One region of the Rhizobium zaerense genome, then DNA from elsewhere that is predicted to be linked to it. Evidence: riboswitches for the same ligand, from Rfam matches in the RefSeq annotation. Region 1 holds a riboswitch; the other holds the start of a gene.

Region 1 (4,405 bases):
GCGGCGAAACTCTTTGCCCGGGAAGGCGCGAAACTCGTGGTCAACGGCCGGCGGCAGGACGCGCTTGATGCCGTCATTGCCGAAATCGAGGCGGAAGGCGGGCAGGCCGTCGCCATATCAGGCGATGTCAGGGACGAGGCGCTGCAGGCAAGGCTTGTCGAGACGGCGGTCTCGCGCTTCGGCGGGCTCGATATCGCCTTCAACAATGCCGGCGTCATTGGCGAGATGGGGCCGGTGACAGGGCTTTCGCTGGAGGCATGGCGCGAGACGATCGAGACCAACCTCACCGCCGCCTTCCTCGGCGCCAAGCACCAGGCGGCGGCAATGGGAGCGCGCGGGGGATCGCTGATCTTCACCTCGACTTTCGTCGGCCACACCGCCGGCATGCCGGGCATGGCCGCTTATGCCGCCGGCAAGGCGGGGCTTATCGGCCTCGTGCAGGTGCTCGCCGCCGAACTCGGGAGGCAGAACATCCGCGTCAACGCACTGCTGCCAGGCGGCACCGACACACCCGCCAGCATCACCAACGCGCCGGACGCCACGCCGGAACTGCTCGCCTTCGTCGAGGGGCTGCATGCGCTGAAACGCATGGCCCAACCCGAAGAGATCGCCAATGCGGCGCTTTTCCTCGCCTCCGACATGTCGAGCTTCGTGACCGGCACGGCGATGCTGGCGGATGGCGGCGTTTCGATCAGCCGGACATAGGGCGGACGATCGGGGCCGTTCATTTGCATTCGCTTGCGCTCAACGCATTCGCGGCTTTGCCGCTCACCCCCTCATCTGCCTGCCGGCATCTTCTCCCTGCTGGGGAGAAGGGGAGTCGTGGCAACGTCTTGCATTCTTGGGAGCCCAGTTGTGGAAATGACAGCCGTTCGGCTTGCTCCCGCTTCTCCCCGGTGGGGAGAAGATGCCCGTAGGGCAGATGAGGGGGGGTGAGGAGCAGTCGCGACGAACGCCTTGAGCACAAGCGAAAGGCAATGGCCTCAGCGGAGAATAACCCGGCGCACGCGTCCCATCCGTCGAGGCCCATTAGGCCCCTTCCGAATGAGGCGCTCTGCTGTTGGTGCCGCCTTGAGGGCTACGATCAGGCGACTTCGCGTATGTCTTTTGCCGCCTGGCGTTCGAGATAGGCAACCAGATCCTCGATGGTGACGAGCAGGAGGTCATGGCGTTTGGCGAAAAGGGTGAGCTCGGGGAGGCGGGACATGGTTCCGTCGTCATTGGCGACTTCGCAGATGACGCCGGCCGGGGTCTTTCCGGCGAGGCGGGCGAGATCGACGGCAGCTTCGGTGTGGCCAGGGCGGCCGAGCACGCCGCGGGGATTAGCGCGCAGCGGAAAGATATGGCCGGGGCGGGCGAATTCGTCAGGCTTTGTGCGATCGTCGACGAGGGCGCGGACGGTGGCGGCGCGGTCGGCTGCCGAGATGCCGGTCGTTGTGCCCTTGAGATAGTCGACCGAGACCGTGAAGGCGGTTTTGTGCGATTCCGTGTTGTTGGGCACCATCAGCGGTATATCGAGTGCATCGAGACGCTCGCCTTCCATGGCGATGCAGACGAGGCCGCGGGCGTGGGTCATCATGAAGGCGATTGTTTCCGAGGTGACGGCATCGGCGGCGACCACGATATCGCCTTCGTTTTCCCGGTTCTGGTCATCGACGACGACGACCATCTTGCCGCTGGCAATGGCTGATATGGCATCTTCAATTCTTGCGATAGTCATGCTGTCTGGCCTTTCAAGGGTTATGTCAGCGGGCTGACATGATCTGCTCGGCTCAATCCGTGAGCGAGCCTTCTGCCCTTGGGCGAACAAACGTCAGCCGACTCCGGGATGGAGTGCGACTGCCCGTGTTGTCCTCTTCCATCCGGACTATACCGTCGGCTCCGGCATCTCACCGGATCTGCTGACCTTCCGGCAGGAGGTGCCGGAAGCGCTCGCGGGCTCCAGGATTGCTCCTGATACCGCCGGTGGGGAATTACACCCCGCCCTGAGAACATTTCAAAGATAGAATCAAAAACAGGCGGATGGCAAGGTCACTCGACGGGGCAAAAATGCAAAGCTGCCATGACGCCGATGGACACACTGTTCACATGGAGGCGACGACCGGGTCGCCTTCCGCGCTTCGTTGGTGGTTTGATGTTTGTTTCAGGTCGTTGTCTCAAAGCCGCTGCGCACTTTTGGGCGACCTGCGTCAGGACATGATCAGGCCGCCGTCGACATTGATCGTCTGGCCGGTGATATAGGCGGCGTCCTCGCTGGCGAGGAAGGTCACCAGGCCGGCGACGTCTTCGCCAGAGCCGGCCCGTTTCATCGGGATGCCTTCGACCCATTCCTTCATCAGCTCGCCGGGGGCGTAGTTGCCGAGCAGCTTGCCCCAGGCCTGGTCGTTATAGGCCCACATGTCGGTCTCGATGATCCCGGGGCAGAAGGCGTTGACGGTGATCTTCTCGGTCGCGACTTCCTTGGCCAGGCTCTGGGTAATGCCGACGACGCCCATTTTCGAGGCGGCATAATGCGGCGTGTAGATGAAGCCGTCGCGGGCCTGGCCGGAAGCGGTGTTGATGATGCGGCCGCCGCGCTTGTGCTTGCGCATCCTTGATATCGCCTCCTGGGCGCAGAGGAAGACGCCCTTGGTGTTGACGGCCATGACCTTGTCCCATTCGTTTTCGGTCAGGTCCTCGACGCGGGCAATAGTGATGACGCCGGCATTCTGGATCGAGACGTCGACCGAGCCGAATTCCTTTTCGGCGGTATCGTAGAGGGCGGTGACGCTCGCCTTGTCGGTGACGTCGCCGATGAAGGAGACCGCCTTGCCGCCTTCGGCCCGGATCTGTTCGGCGACGCCGTGAACCAGGTCCTCGTTGGCCGAGACGACGAGATTGGCGCCTTCTTTCGCAAAGCGTTTGGCGATCGCCGCTCCGATGCCGCGGCTACCCCCGGTAATGACGACGGTCTTCTGCTCAAAGCGTTTCATGCTCTTTCCTTGTCCATCGATAAACAGCAAATCTCGGTGCGACCTACCGTGCGATCATTATTGGATCTCAACCGCTTGTCGCGAATTCAGGCAGTCTTGAGCGCGGATGACGACGCCCGAGCCCCCATTCCGTTCGATCAGCGCGAAGGGCGGGCAGACGACGATGTCGCACGCCGTCATACCCGTTAGTCCCTTCAGCGCCTCGATCTCAGCCAGGGAGGAAGCGAGACCGGTCACTTTCCAGCGGCGGCAATGAGCTTTCTCATCACCAGCAGCAGAAACCGCCGTCGACGAGAAGATCGACGCCGGTCACGAAACTTGCTGCATTCGACAGCAGGAACACCGCCGGACCTACCATCTCGTCGACTTTTGCCATGCGCTGCATCGGCGTCTGCTCTTCGAAGAGCTTGGTCTGGTGGACCATCTCCGGGCGGGTGTTCATGGGCGTTGCCGTGTATCCGGGGGAGATGGTGTTGACGCGAATGCCGCGGTCGACCCATTCCATCGCCATAGACTTCGACATATGGATCACGCCCGCCTTGGAGGCGTTATAGTGCGCTTGGTTCAGCCCCCGGTTTACGATCACACCCGACATAGAGGCGATGTTCACGATGGAGCCGCGTCCGTTCTTCAGCATGGCGCGGGCCTCGGCCTGGCAGGAAAGAAAGATGCCTTTGAGGTTGATATCCATCAACGTCTGATATTGGTCCTCCTCCATCTCTTCCGCCGGGTTCGCGTTAGCGATGCCTGCAGCGTTCACAGCAAGCGTCAGCGCGCCGAGATCCGCTTCGGTCCGTGCTACGGCCTCTCCAAGGGAAGATTTGCTCGTGACATCCGCCGCGATCTGGATCGAGCGGCGACCGGCGGCGCGAATATGTTCAGCCGTCTTGACCAGTCCGTCGTCGGTTCGGCGGTCGAGCAGCGCCACGTCGGCGCCGCATTGCGCAAGGCCGATGGCAATGTGCTGACCAATGCCGCTGCCGGCTCCGGTAACGATGGCAACCTGGCCGCTGAGATCGAAAAGCTTCGGGGCGTTCAGAGTGATGTCGGACACCGCTCTTCCTTTCTCTGTCTGTTTAGATGGTCGCTAGCTCCATGACCGAAACGTCGTTTGCCTGGTCACGATTGAGAATCCCCGCCTGCTTGCCTTGCGCAAGCACGAGAATGCGATTGGAGACTCCAAGAACCTCTTCGAGGTCAGAGCTTACGACGATGACCGCCACGCCCTGTTTGGCAAGATTGACGATGATGTCGTAGATGCCCGCTCGGGCGCCGACGTCGATGCCCCTCGTCGGCTCGTCGAGCACAACGACCTTGGGATCGCGCATGAGCCACTTCGCGATCACGACCTTCTGCTGGTTGCCGCCGGACAGGTCCGAGGCGTGCTGTTCAGCACGGCCCTTTACGCCGAACTTGGCAACTGCCTTTTCTGC
Region 2 (4,405 bases), 360 kb from region 1:
CCTTCCCCGCTGGAAACCCTCGCCCAGCCGAGCAGCGGGCTGTCCGACCGATTATCCTGCGCAGGCCCGATCCGGTCCTCCCATACCGGCCCGAGCCCGGCCAGCCACTCGCGCCCGGCTTCGCTCCGCGGAGCCGCGGCAAAGGCCAAAGCCTCAATGACAGCGCCGGTCTCCGCCCGCCACAGCCAGGTGCGCCGCGCGATGATCGGATGCGGCACCGACAGCGTCAGCGCGCCGCCCAAAAGCTGCAAGCCATCGGCCAGCAGCCGGCGTCCGAGTTCGGCCAGAAACCATTCGGGACTGGGTGAGGCACCGGCCTCGTCAACCAGCCAGGCAAGGGGAGACGGCAGATCCATGGCTTAACATCGCACGCTGACCGGGGCGGCCGCAAGGATGTCCCCGGGTGAGCGCAGGCAGCCACTCCGAATGTCCATGAGGACGTTCCCATCGACTCAACCTGTGGCCCCCAAAAGGACGACCGCATCCCCTGTCGAAAACCACCGCGGTGGAAAACAAAAAATAAACACTTTAAACTTGCGCGACTTTGATTCCATTATAAGGTCGTTCATCATCGTGTGATTGAGGGGTGCGATGGGTACGACATTCTGGCCGAAAGATCCGCTGGATGGGAACGACATGACGCTGCTGACGTCGATCCTTCGGCGATGGTGCGAAAGATATCAGGTCGAACTGACGGCGGAGGAGAGCAGCCGCAAGGCGAAGGAACTTGTCGAATGGTTCGAATTCGGCGTCAAGGATCCCGTCGAGCTCGAGGAATTGATCGACGACAAGCACTGGCTCGTCAGCAGGATCTGACCGTACGACAAATCGGGAGGACGCTGCCGGTCAGCGTCGACGAACCTATCTCATCAGAAAAGGCCGGGCGAAATCGCTCCGGCCTTCGTCCATTTTCACCTAAGCGAGACCCTTAATCATCATCATCCCGCCAACGCCGATCGCGATCCCAGCGCCGCTCATGGCGCCAGCGCGGACTATCCCAATCCCGGTGACGCCGCTCCCAGCCCCAGCGGGGCGGACCACCGTAGAAAGCTACCGGCGGCGGGCGTCTCCAGTTTGGCCGGCATTCGCCCCAGCGCGTCAGATGCCAGCCGCGACCGCAGGCGTAGTCGACCTTTGTGACATTGCTTTGCACATTGATTGTCCCAAGCGGCATCGCCTCCGCGGTGCCGAACGAGAGGCTGCCGGCAAGCAAGGCAGCCGCGATAGAAAGTGCCTTCATCGAGAACTCCATTTTCAATCCAGCCACCCCGAGCTTATGGCCGCTAAATTGAACTGGAGATGAATTGCGCGTTCATGTTTGACGCGCGCAGAGAGCGTGGTTGGCCCGCGAGGAAACCGCTCAAGTTCTGCCGTAAAAAGCGTCGGGACCCGGATCACGCCCGGCGGCGACCTCGGTCAGCCGCCCCAGGTAATGCGCCCAGCCTTCCGCATGGCCGGCACATTGCTCGGCGCTCGGCAGGCCGCTATGGGTGAGCCGCAGCAGCGTTCCGCCCCCCTGCTCGATCAGGTCGATCTCGACCAGGCTCGACCCTGGCGGCACCACTTCGCTGCCATCCCAGCCAAAGCTATAGGCAAGGCGATGAACCGGAACCACTTCTCGAAACGAGCCGCGCGCAAAGCGGGCGCCGGTGACGTTGACAAGATAGAGCCCGCCAGGCTGCGGCTCGACCTGCGCCTCCGTTCCCATCCAGCGCAGGATCTTTTCCGGGTCGGTCATCAGCGCGAACACCGCGGCCGGCGGCGCCGCGATATGCGCCTCGCGGTGGACGACGAAGGGGTCTTGCATCTCTCTCTCCCGTGGTTGCCACGGCCCTGCCCGCCTCCGGTGGAGACGGCGCATCCTGTCTTGCCGTGCTATTCTGACGTGAATGTCCTCACTGGATGCATGTAGGCGCAAGCGCATCCTCAGCAAGAGGGCTTGCCCGTCGCGATCAACCAACAAGCGAAATCGCCGCTTCGGAGCCCTGATCCTACATTGGCCGCGAAGCATTTCGACCTATTGCCAGCCCGTCGCCTTCCCCCTATTGTTCGCGCCGTTCTCAGGGCGGGGTGCAAGTCCCTACCGGCGGTATGTAATCAGATTGCGAGCCCGCGAGCGCCTTCTCAGGAAGGGTCAGCAGATCAGGTGAGATGCCTGAGCCGACGGTCATAGTCCGGATGAAAGAGAACGTGCGTTCCTGCCGCCCTTGCGGCTGTCGGGGACGTTCGTGATCGCCTTGGGTGATGTGTCTTTTCGCCAAAGGAGATTACCATGGCACCCACCCGCTATGCCTTCATCAAAGCCAGCTGGCACGCCGACATCGTCGACCGCGCCCTTGATGGCTTTCATCAGCTTATTCCGCCCGAGCAGATCGATGTGTTCGATGTTCCCGGCGCATTCGAGATGCCGCTGCTGTCGCGCGATCTTGCGGCAACTGGACGCTATGCCGCTGTCGTTGCCGCCGCCTTCGTCGTCGATGGCGGAATCTACCGCCACGAATTCGTCGCCCAGGCCGTCGTCGATGGGCTGATGCGCGCCGGCATGGATACCGGCGTGCCGGTGCTGTCGGTGTCGCTGACGCCGCATCAGTATCAGGAAACCGAGCATCACAAGCAGATCTACCGCGCACATTTCGTCGAGAAAGGGCGCGAGGCAGCAAAGGCGGCTCTGACGATCGGCAAAACCCGCGCCGCCCTTGCTGCGTAGGAACTTCCTGCACGCCGGCTCGACGAGCCGCAGGACGACAGACGAAGGTGGCGGGGGACCGACCCCGCCGCCTCATCGGATCGACATGACCTCACCAACCGCAGGAATCGAAAGCGACGCGCCGTGTGTCGCAGCGGAATCCGCTAATACCGGCCAAATCAGACAGAATAATTGATTCGACGACCCCACCGCGCCGTGGTCAACTTGGCCCGTCACGTGTCCGCAATTCTCAAGACATCCAGAACCCAAGGAGCTTAAGATGAGCAATGCACTGCGCAGCGAAACCCCCATCGAGACCCCGAGAACTCAGCCCGTCGACACCAAGCTCGAGGTGGTCGTCATCCCCGTTTCCGACGTCGACCGCGCCAAACGTTTTTACGACGGGCTGGGTTGGCGGCTCGACGCCGACTTCGCCAATGATGCCGATTTCCGGGTGATCCAGTTTACCCCGCCCGGCTCCGGCTGCGCGATCATCTTCGGCAAGAACGTCACCGCCGCAGCCCCCGGCTCAGCCCAGGGGCTTTATCTTATCGTCTCCGACATCGAGGCCGCCCGCCGCGATCTCATCGCCCGCGGCGTCGAGGTGAGCCAAGTGTTCCATGACGCGGCCGGCATCTATGCCGGCAAGGACGAGCCCTATCTGTTCGGGCGGCTGCGGATCGCCGGCCGCGATCCCGATCACCGCAGCTATCGCTCCTTTGCATCTTTCAAGGATCCCGACGGCAACGGCTGGCTGTTCCAGGAGGTCACCACGCGGTTGCCGGGACGCATCGATGCCGACGAGACGAAATTCACGACGTCGACAGACCTTGCGTCAGCGCTGCGCCGCGCGGCGACCGCTCACGGTGAACACGAGAAACGGAACGGCGGCAAACACGACGAGAACTGGCCGGACTGGTACGCCGAATACATGGTCAGCGAACAAGCCGGCAAGCAACTGCCCTTATAGGCAATGGCGGCGACATCCTCTGAGAAGCAACGGCATTTCGGTATGGCGCGCCCATGCCGAAATGCTCTATCGTGTCTTAGCCTAACATTACCGATCTCCTTGCCGGCGTCAGATCGAGTACCGGGATCCGCCAGAAGCCGTCATTGGGACGCGGGAGACATCTGCGACGTTACCCAACCGGAAAATGCGAGCATGGCCGCTGTTGGCGGCCTCGATTGAAGTCGGGTTAGCCAATAGCTCCCCAACGATATGGTGGTAGCAAAAGGTTGTCTGATAGCCCCCGAGGATAGGTGTCTGGAAAACATCGAAGGCGGGGCCAGAGCGATCCCCAGTCCTTGCAGGGCCGCCTCCATCATCGCCAGGGAAGAGTCGAAGACGATGCCTGCGTTTATCTGGGGCGCCGGAGGAACGTTCGCTGCGACAAACCAGGTGCTCCATTCGTCCGCCCTATAGCTCCGCAAAAGCGTCGCCTCGACCAGGTCTGCAGGCCGCCTCAAACGCTCGGCCAATTTGGGCGTGCACAGAGGAGAGAGCGGAGCGTCGAACAGACGCAGCGCTTCTGTGCCATGCCAGGAACCGCTGCCGAAGCGAATGGCAAAGTCCAGTCCCTCGGCCGCCATATCGACGCGATTATTGTTTGTCGAAATGCGCACATCGATGAACGGGTGCTGCCGTTGAAAATCCGAAAGCCTTGGCAACAACCAGCCGACGGCAAACGTCCCGACCACGCCAAGGAACAGCAATTCCCG

The links. Region 1 has a riboswitch for FMN ahead of ribB (3,4-dihydroxy-2-butanone-4-phosphate synthase). Riboswitches for the same ligand answer to the same signal wherever they lie in the genome.
Region 2: it holds a riboswitch for FMN, as region 1 does, so the genes downstream of both, ACS4RR_RS11245 (6,7-dimethyl-8-ribityllumazine synthase) here and ribB (3,4-dihydroxy-2-butanone-4-phosphate synthase) in region 1, are expected to answer to the same signal.

What each region holds. Positions count from the first base shown of each region.
Region 1 covers NZ_CM132690.1:2,702,655-2,707,059, forward strand. The annotation lists gene ACS4RR_RS13090 (SDR family oxidoreductase) at 1-705, shown strand, start outside; gene ribB (3,4-dihydroxy-2-butanone-4-phosphate synthase) at 1,085-1,720, opposite strand; FMN riboswitch at 1,847-1,997, opposite strand; gene ACS4RR_RS13100 (glucose 1-dehydrogenase) at 2,190-2,972, opposite strand; gene ACS4RR_RS13105 (SDR family oxidoreductase) at 3,238-4,026, opposite strand; gene ACS4RR_RS13110 (sugar ABC transporter ATP-binding protein) at 4,049-4,405, opposite strand, start outside.
Region 2 covers NZ_CM132690.1:2,345,351-2,349,755, reverse strand. The annotation lists gene ACS4RR_RS11265 (adenylate/guanylate cyclase domain-containing protein) at 1-356, opposite strand, end outside; gene ACS4RR_RS11260 (hypothetical protein) at 592-816, shown strand; gene ACS4RR_RS11255 (GCG_CRPN prefix-to-repeats domain-containing protein) at 929-1,240, opposite strand; gene ACS4RR_RS11250 (SRPBCC family protein) at 1,361-1,807, opposite strand; FMN riboswitch at 2,053-2,194, shown strand; gene ACS4RR_RS11245 (6,7-dimethyl-8-ribityllumazine synthase) at 2,273-2,707, shown strand; gene ACS4RR_RS11240 (VOC family protein) at 2,967-3,656, shown strand; gene ACS4RR_RS11235 (LysR family transcriptional regulator) at 3,797-4,405, opposite strand, start outside.